DNA from 3 places in the Pararhizobium capsulatum DSM 1112 genome. Region 3 is predicted to be linked to each of the others. Evidence: riboswitches for the same ligand, from Rfam matches in the RefSeq annotation. Region 3 holds a riboswitch; each other region holds the start of a gene.
The links. Region 3 has a riboswitch for thiamine pyrophosphate ahead of QO002_RS15930 (ABC transporter permease). Riboswitches for the same ligand answer to the same signal wherever they lie in the genome.
Positions count from the first base shown of each region.

Region 1: linked by a shared signal. The riboswitch ahead of thiB (thiamine ABC transporter substrate binding subunit) and the one ahead of QO002_RS15930 (ABC transporter permease) in region 3 are both predicted to bind thiamine pyrophosphate.
Region 2: linked by a shared signal. The riboswitch ahead of thiM (hydroxyethylthiazole kinase) and the one ahead of QO002_RS15930 (ABC transporter permease) in region 3 are both predicted to bind thiamine pyrophosphate.

Region 1 is NZ_JAUSVF010000001.1:96,991-102,652, reverse strand. Features, by position in the region: gene QO002_RS00480 (thiamine diphosphokinase) at 1-209, opposite strand, end outside; gene QO002_RS00475 (MarR family winged helix-turn-helix transcriptional regulator) at 270-785, opposite strand; gene QO002_RS00470 (MDR family MFS transporter) at 910-2,412, shown strand; TPP riboswitch at 2,468-2,579, shown strand; gene thiB (thiamine ABC transporter substrate binding subunit) at 2,618-3,625, shown strand; gene thiP (thiamine/thiamine pyrophosphate ABC transporter permease ThiP) at 3,633-5,261, shown strand; gene thiQ (thiamine ABC transporter ATP-binding protein) at 5,251-5,662, shown strand, end outside.
Region 2 is NZ_JAUSVF010000001.1:775,639-781,300, forward strand. Features, by position in the region: gene thiD (bifunctional hydroxymethylpyrimidine kinase/phosphomethylpyrimidine kinase) at 1-761, opposite strand, end outside; gene thiE (thiamine phosphate synthase) at 758-1,393, opposite strand; gene thiM (hydroxyethylthiazole kinase) at 1,390-2,187, opposite strand; TPP riboswitch at 2,236-2,332, opposite strand; gene QO002_RS03635 (peptide chain release factor 3) at 2,449-4,032, opposite strand; gene dut (dUTP diphosphatase) at 4,123-4,593, shown strand; gene QO002_RS03645 (GNAT family N-acetyltransferase) at 4,594-5,475, shown strand.
Region 3 is NZ_JAUSVF010000001.1:3,290,573-3,296,234, reverse strand. Features, by position in the region: gene QO002_RS15945 (gamma-glutamyltransferase family protein) at 1-204, shown strand, start outside; gene QO002_RS15940 (amidohydrolase family protein) at 201-1,460, shown strand; gene QO002_RS15935 (nucleoside deaminase) at 1,457-1,936, shown strand; TPP riboswitch at 2,215-2,317, shown strand; gene QO002_RS15930 (ABC transporter permease) at 2,458-3,237, shown strand; gene QO002_RS15925 (ABC transporter substrate-binding protein) at 3,240-4,190, shown strand; gene QO002_RS15920 (Bug family tripartite tricarboxylate transporter substrate binding protein) at 4,346-5,338, opposite strand; gene QO002_RS15915 (tripartite tricarboxylate transporter permease) at 5,410-5,662, opposite strand, start outside.

The sequences.
Region 1 (5,662 bases), 3.2 Mb from region 3:
TCGCGGCGAACCCGCGGCCACGCTGCGATCAGTTCCGCCGACGTCGAGTCGAAATCGCCAACCCAGAGTTCAGGCGTGATGCCGATAACGGCCGCGTGGCGCATGCCGCCGTCGGCCGCGATGACCCGCGTATCCTTCAGGCGTCCGAGCAGCCGGTCGGTGGCGGCAAGAGGCCCGCCCATGAGTATCGTGAAAGCCTGATCGGTCATGGCGCAAGGCCATAGCGCGAAGTGATTATCAGGGGAAGGGGCGGCGGCGCGATTCGAGGCCTATTCGGCCGCTTCAATGCCGGCGCTCTGCCGAGCCTCGTAAGCCTTCTCGAAGGAAGCCGTGAACCGATCGAACAGATGGGAAAAGATTTCAATCTCCTCTTCGGACCAGTCGGCAACGATGTCGGCGATGATCGCCTGCTTGACGCGGTGCATCTCGGCCACGAGCCGGGCACCTATCTCTGTCACGACGAGCACGATGCGGCGCGCATCCGCCTGCGATGCTTCACGGCGCAGCACGCCGCGCGTTACCATCTCCGATACGATCCGGCTCGCGCGGGAAGGATCGATGCGCAGCTTCTCGGCGATGATCCCAACGGTGACTTCCTGGCCGTCATCGGCGCGCCTCACCACGTCGAGTACGTCGACATGAGATATCTCCAGCCCCGGGGCAACGGAGTCGAGCGCCAGCCGCGCGATGACGCGCCGCCCGATCAGCATGCGCATACGGGTCAGCGCGCCGCTGATACGGTCACGATCGGTCTGGGGGTCCCGGGTGGCTTCAAGTCTGTCCATGCGTGACAATAGCAGCTTCGTGCCGCCCCTTCCAAGTTCAATATGCCGCGTTCATAAATATGCGTTTGACATTTATATGCTATTAGCACATAAAATCGCCGCAACGTCAAACAGGATATTTTCCATGGACATGCACGTCGCGCCCGCGCCGCTCGTCGAGAGCAAGGCGCTCCGGCTCACGCTTTTTCTTTTCCTGATGTCGGCGATGTTCATGGCGACGCTCGATAACCAGATCGTCTCCACCGCACTGCCTACCATTGTCGGCGAATTCGGCCAGATGGAGCGTTTCGGCTGGGTGGGCTCGGCCTATCTGCTGGCCACCTGCGCAGTGATGCCGCTCTACGGCAAGCTGGGGGATCTCTTCGGCCGCAAATACGTGATGCTGTCGGCGATCCTGATCTTCACGGTCGGCTCGATCGCCTGCGGTTTTGCCGTTTCGATGAACACGCTGATCGCCGCTCGCGTTCTCCAAGGGTTGGGCGGTGGCGGCATCATGGTGTCGATCTTCGCGATCAATGCCGATCTGTTCGAGCCGCGCGAACGTGCCCGCTACCAGAGTTATTCGAGCTTGGTCCTGATGGCGTCCGGCGCCATCGGCCCCGTGCTCGGCGGCGCTATGAGCGATCTGTTCGGCTGGCGCTCGATCTTTCTCGTCAATATCCCGATCGGTGTGCTGGTGATCGCTGGCCTGATGGTCTTCCTGCCCTATCGCCGCCCGACGCGGGTGCCGAAGATCGATTATGCGGGCGCATTGCTGCTTGCCGGTGCGATCACCAGTGTCGTGCTGCTGGCTGACGGTTCGGAGCTTTTCGGATCGCTGCTCTCGACGGGCGGCCTTGCCGTCATTGCGTTCGGTCTGCTGTGTGCTGTTGCCTGGGTGATCGTCGAGCGGCGTGCGCCGGAACCGGTGGTGCCGCTGCCGTTGTTTGCCAATTCGACCTTCAGCCTGTTTCTGATCATTTCGCTGGCAAGCGGCGCGATCGGCATCGGGCTTGTCAATTATTTTGCCCTTTTCCTGCAGACTACGACGGGGCTCACGCCTTCGCTTGCCGGCCTGATGTTCGTGATGCTGACCGGCGGCATCGTTTGCGGATCGATCTCGGCGGGCCGGATGATTTCGAAGACCGGCCGCTACAAGCCGTTCGCTATCGCTAGCCCCGGAATCGCCATCCTGTCATTGCTACTGATGAGCCAGGTGCAGCCGGGTACATCGATCTTCCTGATCGGCGCGATCATGGGCCTGCACGGCATTGGTATCGGTCTCGGCCAGCAGGTGCCGGTGCTCGGCGTACAGAATAGCGCCCCGAAGCGCGATGTCGGGGCGGCAACGGGCTCCGTGACATTGGCACGCATGGGTGGCGCTTCGATCGGTATTTCCATCTACGGGGCGACGAATGCCGCGGGTTTGGCGCGTCAGGATTTTGCCATTCCCGGCCTCGAGTCGATCGAGAAGATGACGCCGCAGATACTTGCCGCCTTGCCGGAGGCATCGCGCCAGATGGTTGCCGACTATTACACACAGGCCTTCCATCCGCTCTTTGTGACAGCAGCCATCATTGCGCTGACAGGCCTTGTCTGCGCCATCTGCCTGAAGTCGGTTCACCTGCCCCAGAAGGTTGCCGCCTGACAAAGCTACCCGAACGCGGCTCTTGCCAAGGGCCGCGCTCGCGTCTAAATCTGCTGTCGCTCTAACGGGGTGCCGCTGTCCTTCCAGGACATCGGCTGAGAGGCTTCGGCCAACCCGCGGAACCTGATCCGGTTTGTACCGGCGGAGGGATTAGACGGCACACTTCAGCGCCCTATTCCCATTCATAATCGAAGAGGAGGCGCTGATGCGCAGAATTCTGTTTTCCCTGATGGCGGCCGCAGCCGTATTTTCGTTCTCGGCCGCTTCGGCTGCCGACCAGACGCTCACCGTCTATACCTATGAGAGCTTCACCAGCGAATGGGGCCCCGGGGCCAAGGTGGCGGAAGCCTTCGAGAAAACCTGCGCCTGCAAGGTCGATTATGTCAGCGTTGCCGATGGGGTCGAACTTCTCACGCGCCTGAAGCTCGAAGGCGCCTCGTCCAAGGCCGACATCGTGCTCGGCCTCGACACCAACCTGATTACCGAAGCGAAGGCCACCGGTTATTTTGCGCCACACGGTCTCGACGGTTCGGCTGCGAAGGTGCCTGGCGGCTTCAGCGACGATGTCTTCGTACCCTATGACTATGCCCACTTCGCGGTCATCTACGACACCGAGACGGTGAAGAACCCGCCGAAGAGCCTGAAGGAGCTGGTGGAAGGCGATCCGAACGAAAAGATCGTCATCGAGGATCCTCGCACGTCCACGCCCGGTCTCGGCCTGCTGCTCTGGGTAAAGTCGGTCTATGGCAATGAGGCCGCTGCCGCCTGGGCGAAGCTCAAGGGCCGCGTGCTGACTGTCACGCCCGGCTGGTCGGAGGCCTATGGCCTCTTCACCAAAGGCGAAGCACCGATGGTCTTCTCCTACACGACCTCGCCCGCCTATCACGTGATCGCGGAAAATACCGAGCGCTATCAGGCAGCCGCCTTCTCCGAAGGTCACTATATCCAGATCGAAGTGGCGGGCATGACCAAGAGTGCTCATGATCCGGAGCTTGCAAAATCCTTCCTCGCCTTCATGACAGGACCGGATTTCCAGTCGATCATTCCGACCACCAACTGGATGATGCCGGTCGCCGCCGGCAAGGAACCGTTGCCTGATGCTTTCAGCAAGCTCGTTTCACCGAAAAAGACCTTTCTGATGTCGCCGGATGAGGTCGCGGCAAACCGCAAGGCCTGGATCGACGAATGGCTGTCGGCCATGAGCCAGAACTGAGCCACTCATGGCGCTGCCTGAACGACGGATAACGCTTGCTGTCGGGGTCTCGATCCTCGGCGGCATCGCATTGTTCGTCGGTCTGGCGGCTTATGCGCTCCTGACCGTTGATATAGGTGGCAGCTCCGACCGGGTTATTTTCGACGCCTATGTCTGGCGCGTGACACGCTTCACGCTGCTGCAGGCTTTGCTATCCACTGCATTGTCGATCCTGTTTGCCATCCCTCTGGCGCTGGCGCTGTTTCGCCAGTCCACCTTTCCGGGACGCATCTGGATCGTGCGGCTGTTGGCTTTGCCGCTCGGTCTCCCGGCTCTGGTGGCCGCTCTTGGCCTGATCGGCGTGTGGGGGCGTCAAGGCGTCGTGAACTCGCTTCTGGCAGACATCGGTCTCGCACAGCCGCTCAGCATTTATGGTCTGGCCGGTATATTGATCGCCCATGTCTTCTTCAACCTGCCGCTCGCGGCCCGGCTGATGCTTGCCGGGCTCGAGCGGTTGCCGGGTGAATATTGGCTGATCGGTGTCAATCTCGGCATGCGGCGGTTCCATCTCTTCCGCTTCATCGAATGGCCGGTCATTCGCGGTCTCATCCCGGGCATCGCTGGTCTCATCTTCATGCTGTGCGCGACGAGCTTCACGCTTGTTCTGACGCTCGGAGGCGGCCCTGCTGCAAGTACGATCGAAGTGGCGATCTATCAGGCCTTGCGCTTCGACTTCGATCCGCCGCGGGTGATTGCGCTTAGCCTGCTGCAAATCGCGATGACCGGTCTTTTGCTGGTGATTGCGCGGCTATTGACGCCGCGGGTGGCGGAATCGGTGACCCTTGGCCGCAGTGCTCGGCGCTTCGACGGTCGCGATGTTGCCGGACGCCTTGTGGATGGCTTCGGCATCGCGATCTGTACAGGCTTCGTTGCCCTGCCGCTGGCCGCAGTCGTTGTCTCAGGTCTGCAATCCGACCTTCTGAGGTTAGCGACAGATCCGGTTGTCCAACGCGCTGTTGTGACGAGCACCACGATCGCTCTTGCGTCGGCGCTGCTTTGTGTTGCCGGCACACTCTCCATGGTTTTCGCGCGCCAGACTGCCCTTCGACCGAGACGGCCTGGACGGGGGGCTCGCAGTCTTGCCGCCGGCATCGCTGGCGGCTCCTCGCTCATCCTGCTGGTACCACCTGTTGTTTTGGGTGCAGGCTGGTTTCTGTTGCTGCGCCCTTTCGGAGACGTAGCGCGTTTCGCGCCGCTGATCGTGATCGTCATCAATGCCTTGATGGCCCTTCCGTTCGCCTACCGCATCCTCGATCCGGCAATCTCCAGCCACCGTGCCCGCACCGAGGTTCTGTCGGAGAGCCTCGGCCTGCAGTTTTTCAACCGGCTGCACCTGGTCGATTGGCCGGGGTTGCGGCGGCCGATCCTGATGGCGCTTTCTTTCGCCTGTGCGCTGTCGCTGGGCGACCTCGGCGCCGTCGCGCTGTTCGGATCGCAGGATATGGTGACGTTGCCCTATCTGCTCTACAGCCGCATGGGCAGCTACCGGACAATGGATGCTGCGGGGCTTGCGCTCCTGCTCGGGTTCGTTTGCCTCATTCTGACGATTGCGGGAACGCCGGTAGAGGGGCAATCGGAGCGCGTTGATGACCGTTGAGAACGACAATCCAGCCATTTTTCTGGACAGCGTCCGGGTGGATTTCGGCAAGACACGGCTTTCCTTCACCTGCGCCTTTCAGAGGGGTGAGATTGTTGCGGTGACGGGTGCGTCCGGTTCGGGCAAGTCGACCCTGCTGAATATCGTGGCGGGTTTCGAACGGCCGGACAGGGGTCGCGTCGTAATCCTTGGACGCGACATGACGGACACCGCGCCGGGCGAACGCCCCGTCAGTGTTATCTTCCAGGATCATAATCTCTTCACCCATCTCGACGTCGGCACCAATGTCGGTCTCGGGATCGATCCCGGCCTCAAGCTTGATGTGGCCGACAAGGCGCGGATTGCCGCGGCCCTGCTGAGGGTGGGCCTGGACGGGTTTGCCAAGCGCATGCCGGCCACGC
Region 2 (5,662 bases), 2.5 Mb from region 3:
CCGGAGCCGACGGAAAGATCGGCTGCGGCGGCGATAGCACCCAGCAGATAGTCTTTAGCAGTCTCGGTGGCGGTGCCAACGTCCGCACCCTTGGCAAGCTCGGCGGCAAGTGCGCTTGAAAGCGTGCAGCCGGTGCCATGGGTGTTTGCCGTCGCAATACGTGCACCCTCGAACCAGCGGACACCGCGCGTCGTCACAAGCACATCCGGGCTGTCGCCCTCATCAAGATGGCCGCCCTTGACCAGCACGGCCTTCGGGCCGCGGGCGAGAAGCCGGCTTGCCTGCGCCGCCATGCCGTCACGATCATCAGCGGGCTCCTCGCCGAGTAGAGCGGCTGCTTCCGGCAGATTGGGCGTAACGAGCGTCGCCAGCGGCAGTAGCCGGCGGCAAAGCACCTCCACGGCATCCGGCGCCAGCAGCGGCGCACCGCCCTTGGCAATCATCACAGGGTCGAGCACGATGGGGATATCGCGGTGCGCGACTAGAACGTCGGCCACGGCTTGCGCAATGCCGGCATTGGCGATCATGCCGATCTTCACCGCATCGACCCGGACATCGGCGAAGACGGCAGCGATCTGCTGTGCCACGAAATCGGGCGGCACGGCCTGCACACCGGTCACTCCTTGCGTGTTCTGCGCCGTCAGTGCCGTCAGCGCCGCCATACCGTAGACGCCACGGGCGGCAAAGGTCTTGAGATCAGCCTGAATACCGGCGCCTCCGGAGGGATCGGAGCCGGCGATGGAGAGAACATTGCAGATCATCGGCGAGCCTCCTTGATCAGGATGGCAAGCGCACGGGCGGCCTCACGCGGATCGGGCGTGCCGCAGATAGCTGAGACGACTGCAAGGCCATCGGCGCCGGCGTCGAGAACGGCCTTGACATGGCTGCCTTTAAGCCCGCCGATGGCGACGGAGGGCACCGGGCTCGCCGCGACAAGAGCAGCAAGACCATCGAAACCAACGGGCTGTTTGTGATCCGGCTTCGTCGCCGTCGCAAAGACGGGCCCGACACCGACATAATCGACGATGCCGGGATCTAGCCTCCGGGTGGCTTCCAGCGTCTCCACGGAAACGCCGAGTATCATCTTCTTGCCGATCTGCTTGCGTGCAAGTGCGGGGTCGCCATCATCCTGCCCGATATGCAGCCCATCCGCGCCGATCCGGCAAGCTGCCTCGATATCGTCATTGACGATCAATAACGCGCCGGTGCCTGCCAGCGCCCGTTTCAGCGTCAAGCCAGTCTCGACAAGCCGCTCGGTACCGCCGGTCTTGTCACGCAGCTGTACGATCGTCGTACCGCCTTCGACGGCTGCCCGCGCCGTCTCCACCATGCCATAGCCGGCGCAGAGGTCGGGATCGAGAACCAGATAGAGCGAGAGGTCGAAGCGCTTCATGCCGTCGTTACCGTGGCATCGAGCGCGGCCGGATCGAGGGCTGCAAGCGCATCGAGGAAGCGCCACTGGAACGAGCCCGGTCCTTCCGCGAGCTTCGCAGCCTCGGTCCCGGCCGCAGCAAAGGTAGCAAGCGCGGCAATCGTCGCATCGAACGGCGCATCCGGGCGCACTGCCACGAAGGCGCCGACAAGGCAGGTGAGTGAGCATCCGAGAGCGGTAATCTTCGGCATGAGCGCCGAGCCGCCATGGATATGCGCAGACCGTAAGCCATCCGTTACGAAATCTACCTCTCCTGTCACGGCAACCACAGCCCTATGCTGGCGTGCAAGCAGGATGGCCGATTGCTCGGCAAACTCGACCGAATCCCCGCTATCCACGCCTTTCCCGGCACCTGTGCCGCCGGCAAGGGCGATAATCTCGGAAGCATTGGCGCGAATGATCGCCGGCTTCAAACCCATGAGGCTGCGTGTCGCATCCCGTCGGAAGCCGGTGGCGTAATGCGCAACCGGATCGAGCGCCCAGGGCTTGCCCGCAGCATTGGCAGCTTTCGCGGCCGCCTCCATGCCGGCAATCCACTGCGTCGACAGTGTGCCGATATTGATTGTGAGCGCACCGGCGATGCCGGCAAACTCGCCGGCCTCCTCTGGGGCATGCACCATGGCGGGCGAAGCGCCGGCGGCCAGCATGACATTGGCGGCGATGTTCATCGCCACGTAATTGGTGATGCACTGGACGAGCGGGGCGCGCGCGCGCATCTGCGTTAAAAACCGGCTTGCGGGAATGGTGTTCGTCATCTCGGCCCCTTTCGACGGGGGCGGACGTCGGGCGGGCCACGAGGCTGCGGCAGGCCCGAAACGACTCCCTCCGCCAGCATGATCTGGTTCAGGTTCAAAGGGTGCTTCTCAGCCCGGCTTTCGCCAGACGCCCCTGTCTTTCACCTCTTTTGTGCCAGAGATGGGTAAGCCTGTCACGCGGAAATTTCGAAGTCGAATGCCATAAACAATGAAACAGTCCAAAAGGACGGTTTCATTGTTTCAAATCTAAATAGGCCGAAATCAGGCCGCCTTGGCGACGTGATATTCCTTGATGGCGACCATCTTGATTGCCGGGAAACGCTCCGCCTCGTAACGCAGCGAAAAGCTGTCCTGCGCCAGGAAAACCGGGTCGCCATCCAGATCGCGGGCGATATCGCCGCGCTTGACGGTGAGGAATTTTTCAAGCTCCGCCGGCTGGTCGGACGAGATCCAGCGGCAGACTGAAAAGCGGGCCATATCGAAGGAAACCGGCAGCCCATATTCCGATTGCAGCCGCTCCTTCAGGACGTCGAGTTGCAGCGCGCCGACGACGCCGACGATGGCCGGCGAGCCATCTTCGGGCTGGAACAGCTGCACAACGCCTTCCTCGGCCATCTGCTGCAGCGCTTCCTTCAGTTTCTTCGCTTTCATCGCATCTTCCAGCCGCACGCGGCGCAGGATTTCCGGCGAGAAGTTCGGCACGCCCTGGAACACCAGCGCCTCGCCTTCGGTCAGCGTATCACCGATCCTGAGCGTCCCGTGGTTTGGGATGCCGACGACATCGCCGGCATAGGCGGTATCGGCCAGTTGGCGTTGCGAGGCAAAGAAGAACTGCGGCGCAGTGAGGCCGAGCTGCTTGCCGGTGCGCGCCAGTCGCGCTTTCATGCCGCGCTCCAGCTTGCCCGAGCAGATGCGGGCAAAGGCGATACGGTCGCGGTGGTTGGGGTCCATGTTCGCCTGGATCTTGAAGACAAAGGCGGTCATGCGGTCTTCCGCGGCATGCACGGTGCGGATGTCGGCCACCTGATCGCGCGGCGGCGGCGCAAAATCGCCCAGCGCATTGATGAGATCGCGAACGCCGAAATTCCTGAGCGCCGAGCCGAAGAACACCGGCGTCATATGGCCTTCGAGAAACGCCTGACGATCGAACGGACGGCAGGCCTCGATGGCCAGTTCCGTTTCGTCGATGAAGGCCTGGCGTTCATTTTCGGGCAGCCGGCCAGCCACGGCCTGGGGGCCGTTGACCTTGGTCGGGGTAATCTCGGTATCCGAGCCACGCACGGTGTTTTCAGCGATATTATAGGAGCCGCAGAAGGTCTTGGAGCGGCCGATCGGCCAGGTGATCGGCGCCGTGTCGAGTGCCAGCTTCTCTTCCACCTCGTCGAGGATCTCGAAGGGATCGCGGCTTTCCCGGTCCATCTTGTTGATGAAGGTGAGGATCGGGATGTCGCGCATGCGGCAGACTTCGAACAGCTTCAGCGTCCGCGGCTCGATGCCCTTGGCGGCGTCGATGACCATGACGGCCGCATCGACAGCCGTCAGCGTGCGATAGGTGTCGTCCGCGAAGTCTTCGTGGCCGGGCGTATCGAGGATGTTGAAGACGTTGCCGTCATATTCGAAGGTCATCACCGAAGTGACGACCGAGATGCCGCGCTCGCGTTCGATCTTCATCCAGTCCGAGCGGGTCTGGATACGGTCCTTCTTGGCCTTGACTTCGCCTGCGAGCTGGATCGCGCCGCCGAACAGCAGCAGCTTTTCGGTGAGCGTGGTCTTGCCGGCATCGGGGTGGGCGATAATCGCGAAGGTACGGCGGCGGGAAACCGCCTCTGCAAGGCTTTCGGCCATAATCATGAATCCTGTGAATTGCGGGCTATCTAGCCATTCCGGGGCGAGATTGCAATTGACCTTGGGTCCGCGGGGGCAAAGTAATGCCGCATGACCTTGCACGCTGAAACCCGCCCGATGCTGAAACTCGTTCGCCTTGCCCATGGCGACGGGCTGGACCTGCCGTCTTATGAAACGACGGGTGCCGCAGGCATGGACCTGCGCGCGGCTGTCGCAGCCGATGCGACACTTACCCTGCAGCCCGGCGAACGCGCGCTGGTTCCGACCGGTTTCATCTTCGAAATCCCTGATGGTTACGAGGCGCAAATCCGCCCACGCTCCGGTCTTGCCTTCAAGCACGGCATCACCTGCCTCAACAGCCCCGGCACCATCGACAGCGACTATCGCGGCGAAGTGAAGGCGCTGCTGATCAATCACGGAACGGAACCCTTCATCGTCGAGCGCGGCATGCGCATCGCCCAGATTGTGATCGCGCCCGTCACGCAGGTTGCGGTCTGCGAGGCGGCCGAGACGAGCGAAACCCTGCGCGGTGCAGGCGGCTTCGGCTCCACCGGCGTCTGAATGCCGGGCGCGGAAGGGCTTACCTACCGCGAGGATTACTTCGCCGATCCCGCCGCGTGGCGCGGTCTGGTCAATCTGCTTCATGATACCTTCGGGATCGATGTCGGTCAGCTCGACCGGTTGGGCGGACCTGATCCCACAAGCCGGGCTTTTGCCTATTTCGACGAAGCCGGCGTCTGCGTTGCCAATTTCAGTCTGTTTTCCATGCCGATGGTGATCGATGGCCGGGCTGTCCGGGCCGTTGGTTACCAGTCCGGCGCTGTTCGGCCGGAGTGGCGTGGTCGCGGCCTGTATCGCGACCTGATGCAAAGGGCGTTTGCCTGGGCGAATGCGGCGGGCTGCGAACTCGAACTGCTGCTGACCGACAAGCCAGCGCTCTATGAAGCTTATGGTTTCCGCGCCGTGGCGGAACATGATTTCAAGGGTTTGGCGCCCATGGCGGACAGCGGCGTCGCGAAAGGCCGTCTGCTTGATCTCGATAACCCCGGCGATCTCGCCTTGACGACGCGGCTCCTGGCGACGCGTGCGCCGGTGTCGAGCCGTTTTGCCGTTACCCGGCAGGGCGAGATGTTTCTGCTCAGCGCCGTTTTCGATGGCGACATCCGCCTGAGCTACAGCGCATCGCTCGATCTGATCGTAGCGTGGCAGATGGATGGGGCCGAGTTCAAGGTTCTCGATGTCGTCGCCGCCAAGATGCCGCCGCTCTCCACGATCCTCGCCGCGATTGGAACAACGGCGACGGAAGTCACCGTGTGTTTCCCACCGGACAAGCTGGGGTGGGAGGGAGAGGCCTTGGAGAGGAGGCCTCATGCCGGGCTGATGATCCGCGGCAACGTATCGCTGATTCATCCTCTCGCTCTTTCGCCGATGGCAGGCTTCTGAGGTTTCGGGCCCCGCGCAAACACCGCTGTAGCGCTTTTCCTCTTCTTTCCTCTTCTCCCCAGCGGGGAGAAGTGCCGAGCGAATGCGAGGCGATGAGGGGGGCATTGCCGCACGTTCGGTACCAGCGTCCCCCTCATCCGGCCCTTCGGGCCACCTTCTCCCCGCTGGGGAGAAGAGGGAGATTGCC
Region 3 (5,662 bases):
ACGCTGAAGATCGAGGCCAATCTTGGCGAAGCGGCAATCGCCGGCCTTTCCGGCCTGCAGCACGAGGTCTCGGCCATCGACGCCTTCAGCCAACTCGGCGGACAGGCAGGTATCATCCGCATTGCCGATGACGGTTTGATTGAGGGTGCCCACGATCCGCGCAGCGACGGTGGTGCGATCGGGCTTGCGGAGCAGGCGGCATGATCTTCGATCTCGTCATCCGCAACGCCCGTATCGAGCAGGGCGGCGCGCTCGTTGATTTAGCAGTCCGCGATGGGAGGATCGTGGAGATTGGCTCGGATTTCCGTTGCGAGGCTATCGAAAGCTACGATGCAGCTGGTTCCTTCGCCTTCGGCGGTTTTGCCGATAGCCATGTGCATCTCGACAAGGCCTGCATTCTCGATCGCTGCCGGATCTGCGAGGGAACGTTGGCCGAGGCGGTTCGCGAGGCGGCGCGGTTGAAGCCCGGTTTCGACGAGGCCGACGTCTATGCACGGGCGGCGCGCGTTGCCGAAAAGGCGATCATCCACGGCACGACACGGTTGCGCACCTTTGTCGAGATCGATCCACGCGCGGGTTTTCGTTCCTTTGACGCAATCAAGCGCATTCGCGCGGACTATGCCTTTGCCATCGATATCGAGATCTGTGCCTTCGCCCAGGATGGGCTGACCAACGAGCCTGAAACCTTTGCGATGCTGGACGCCGCTCTTTCCGACGGCGCGGATATGATCGGCGGCTGTCCCTATATCGATCCCGATCCGACACGGCATGTCGAGCTTATCTTCGATCTGGCCGAAAAACACGATGTCGCCATCGACTTCCATCTCGATTTCGATCTCGATCCGCTCAACACCAATCTTCCGACAGTGATCCGTGAAACCCTTCGCCGAGGCTGGCAGGGCAGGGTTGCCATCGGCCATGTCACCAACCTCTCGGCCATGTCGCCCGACAGGCTTATGGAAATTGCAGCAGGCCTCGTCGAAGCCGGTATTGCATTGACGGTGCTGCCGGCCACGGATCTGTTTCTCAATGGCCGCGAGCATGACCGGCTGGTCCCGCGTGGCGTGGCGCCGGCGCATCTGTTTGCAGCTGATGGTGTCGTCACCTCGGTCGCCACCAACAATGTGCTGAACCCGTTCACGCCCTTCGGCGATGCCTCGCTGATCCGCATGGCCAATCTCTATGCCAATGTGGCACAACTCTCCCGTGACCAGGATCTGGATGCTGTCTTCGGCATGGTCAGCCATTCGGCTGCGCGGCTGATGGGTGCTGACTATGCCGGCATCGAGGTGGGGGGCGAGGCGACGATCGTGCTTCTGGATTGCAAGGGACCACGCGAGGCTGTGCGCGAAATCGCGCCTGTTCTCGCGGGCTGGAAATGTGGTCGCAAGAGTTTCGACAATGGCCGCCCGGTGATTTTCCGGAATGTGGGCGAAAACGGCAAGGAGAACCATCCATGATTACCGATACCGATCTCAAGCATCTGCGCCGCTGCGTTGAACTGGCTGCGGCGGCGGTCGAAGTGGGTGACGAACCCTTCGGCTCCGTCCTTGTCGCGGAAGACGGCTCGATTCTTGCCGAGGACCGCAATCGCATTTCCGGCGGTGACCACACCCGCCACCCGGAATTTGCCCTTGCCCGGTGGGCCGCCGAAAACATGGCCGTGGACGATCGCCCGATAGCGACAGTTTATACCTCTGGTGAGCACTGCCCGATGTGCTCGGCAGCCCATGGCTGGGTCGGCCTCGGGCGGATCGTCTACGCCAGTTCATCCGCACAACTGGGGCAATGGATGACAGAGATGGGCCGCGATCCTTCACCCGTGCGCGGCCTTGCGATAGGCGACGTCATCCGCAATGCGGATGTGGACGGGCCTGTGGCCGAGCTTGCCGAAGAGGTCCGCAAACTGCATCTGAAGTGCCATGGAGCCGGCTGAAAACGGCTTTAAACTCCGTTTCGGCGACTTTTACGGTGGTCGGATTAGCCGGATGCTTCAGCATTTTTTGACAGCCTTGCCCCAAACTCCGCGTCATCCTCAGTCTTGTGTCGAGGATCTGCTGACCTCTCAAAAAACACGCCCTGGCAGATCCTCGGCACGAGGCCGAGGATGACGGAGGGTTTCAGACTTTGTCAGCAGTCTGCGACCGCTGCTCCGTCCTTTCATCCTCCTGCAAGGATCGCATTGACAGACCGGACAAAAGCGGACAGGTTCGCCTCAATTCCGAGGGGGGCATCGAATGATGCTGAGATGGCGGTGAGCCGGACCCTTGAACCTGATCCGGGTCATGCCGGCGTAGGAACGGAAACAGGGGCCGGCAGGCAACCCATTCTCTTCTCCGCTTCACCTGGATCTCCTCTGGAGATCGATCGATGACAGCTATTTCCTTGTCTCGCGACCGGCACACGCCACCCATCGCCCAAAGCCGGATTTTACTGCGCCGTCCGGGCTGACCGGCGATGCGCCTTTCCCATGCTTTTGGCGGAGTCGCCGCGCTGGTTGCCGTCTGGCAACTGGGCGTGATGGCTTTGGCGCCGCCCCATTACATTCTCCCTTCACCGGTGGAGACCACTCAAGCGTTCCTGCACCAGCCGGGCTTCCTGATGCGACACGGCTTCGTCACCCTGTCGGAAATCCTCGTGGGGCTTGCGCTCGGCTCGCTGTTTGGAGTGGCCACGGCCTTTGCGATCGCCGCCTTTCCGCGTGCGGGCCGATTGGTTTGGCCGATGGTCGTGGTGCTGCAGGCGCTGCCGGTCTTCGTGCTGGCACCACTCCTGGTGCTCTGGTTTGGGTTCGGCATGGCGTCGAAGGTGGCGATGACGACGATCATCATCTTCTTTCCCGTAGCCTCCGCCTTCGGAGACGGCCTGCGCCGTACCAACAGCGACATTCTCGACGCCGTTTCGCTGACGCAGGCCAGCCACTGGCAGGCGCTTGTCCGCGTGCGCGCGCCGCTGGCTTTGCCCAGCCTGATTTCCGGCCTGCGGGTCGCTGCCCCCCTGGCACCGCTCGGTGCTGTCGTCGGCGAGTGGGTGGGCGCCTCCGCCGGCCTCGGCTTCGTCATGGTGCAGGCCAATGCCCGCATGCAGACCGACACCGTCTTTGCCGCCATGGCAATCCTCGCCGTTTTCGCTGTTGTCCTCAGGCTGATGGTTGATCGCCTGACCGCCAGCCTCGTGCCTTGGGCACGCGAGGCCGAACCCGCTTGCTTCCCGAAATCATCCCGGAGATCCATCTAAACATGAAACGCATTCTTTTCTGCACCCTTGCTGGCCTGTCCGTCCTCGCCAGTCTACCCATGCCGGCGTCAGCCGCGGACCGGTTGACCGTGCTGCTCGAATGGTTCGTGAACCCCGATCACGCGCCGATGGTGATCGCCGAGCAACGCGGCCTTTTTGCCCGCGAAGGGCTTGAGGTCGAGCTCATTCCACCGGCAGACCCATCCGCCGTGCCGCGGCTCGTCTCGGCGGGACAGGCGGATATCGGCATCCACTACCAGCCCAACCTCTACCTCGATCATGCCGCCGGCCTGCCGCTCGTGCGCTTCGGAACCTTAGTCGAAACGCCACTGAATACGGTGACCGTATTGGCCGATGGGCCGATCAAGAGCCTGAAGGACCTGAAGGGCAAGAAGATCGGCTTTTCCGTTTCCGGTTTCGAGGATGCGATGCTTGCCCGCATGCTTGCTTCGGAGGGGCTGACGAAGGACGATGTGGAACTGATCAACGTCAACTTTTCGCTCTCGCCTTCGCTGATTGCAGGCAATGTCGATGCGACGCTCGGTGGCTTCCGCAATTTCGAACTGACGCAGATGAGGATCGAGGGCCATCAGGGAAGGGCGTTCTTTCCGGAAGAGCATGGTGTGCCGGCCTATGACGAGCTGGTCTTTGTCACACGGAAGGACCTGGCGGATGATGCCCGGTTGCCGCGCTTTCTTCATGCGGTGGAGGATGCGGCGATCTTCATGACCAACCATCCCGACGAGGCCTGGGCGCTGTTCGTCAAGGCCTATCCCGATCTCGACAACGCGCTGAACCGGCAGGCTTTCTTCGATACGTTGCCACGTTTTGCCAAGCGTCCTGCAGCGCTGGATGTTGGGCGGTACGCGCGTTTTGGCGGGTTTTTGCAGGAGATGGGGCTGATCGAGAAGGCGCCGGCTGTGGAGGAGATTGCGGTGCAGGTGGGAAAATAGTCTGCGAAATTTATGGACGCGGCACTCTCCCTCTTTTCCCCAGCGGGGAGAAGGTGGCCCGCAGGGCCGGATGAGGGTGATTGGCTCCGAGTGTGCCGCACCACCCCCCTCATCTGCCCTTCGGGCATCTTCTCCCCGCGGGGGAGAAGAAGAACTCAATCCAGCTGAATTTTCGCGTCCTTGACGACCGGCGTCCATTTGGCGATCTCGGCCTTGACGTGAGCAGCCAGTTCCTCGGGGCTTGAGGCAACGATCGTTGCGCTGAATTCCTTCATGCGTTCGGCGACGGCCGGATCGGCAAGCGTTTTCTTTGCAGATTCATTCAACCGCGCGATCACCTCCGGCGGCGTGCCAGCGGGGGCAAAGAGTGCGTTCCATGTATAGGTTTCGTAGCCCGGAATGCCGGATTCGGCGATGGTCGGGATATCCGGGAACGAGGCGGCACGTTCCTTTGTCGTGACGGCAAGAGCCCTTAGCGTGCCGGATTTGATATGGCCGGAGGATGAGGGCAGGTTGTCGAACATGATCGGTACCTGGTTGCCGATGACGTCGTTCAGTGCCGGGCCGGATCCCTTGTAGGGGATATGCTCCATATCGACGCCGGCCATCGACTTGAACAGCTCGCCCGAGAGGTGAAGCGGCGTGCCGTTGCCGGACGAGGCGTAGCTGTATTTGCCGGGATTTGCCTTCAGCAGCGCAAGCAACTCCTCGACGTTCTTCACTGGCAGTTCCGGGTTGACGACCAGAACGTTGGGCACGACGACAAGGAGCGAGATCGGTGCGAAATCCTTCTCGGCATCATAGGGCGTCGATTTCAGGATCAGCGGGTTCAGCGCATGGGTGGCGACCGTGCCCATCAGGATGGTGTAACCGTCCGGCTCGGCGCGCGCGACATTATCGGCACCGAGATTGCCACCGGCGCCGGCGACGTTCTGGACGATGACCTGCTGGCCCAAGTCTTCCGACATTTTCTGGGCGATGATGCGGGCAACGACGTCGGTGGAACCGCCAGCCGCGAAGGGTACGACCATGGTGATCTGCCGGTCGGGGAAATCGGCCGCGACGGCTGCTCCCGCAAAGGCAAATGCCGCCGTGAAGGCGGCCCCGGCGGCAAGCACCGCGCGGCGTGTGATGTTCGATAGTGTCATTCTCATCTCCTCCTTGATTGAATCTAGATCGGGCGACGTATCCTCTGCCGCCCGATCCCATAGTTCCGGGTTCAATCCTCTTCCTGGAAAACCTCCTCGCGCTTGGCCTTGATCGAGGGCAGGAAGACGACGACGAGCACGGCAAACGCCAGAACCAGCAGGACGGCGCTGATTGGCCGGGTCACGAAGGTAGTCGGATCACCACGCGAGAGGATCATGGCGCGGCGCAGATTTTCCTCAAGCAAGGGTCCAAGTACGAAGCCCAGAAGCAAGGGCGCCGGCTCGCAGCGCAGCTTCGTCAGCAGATAGCCGCCAAGGCCGAAG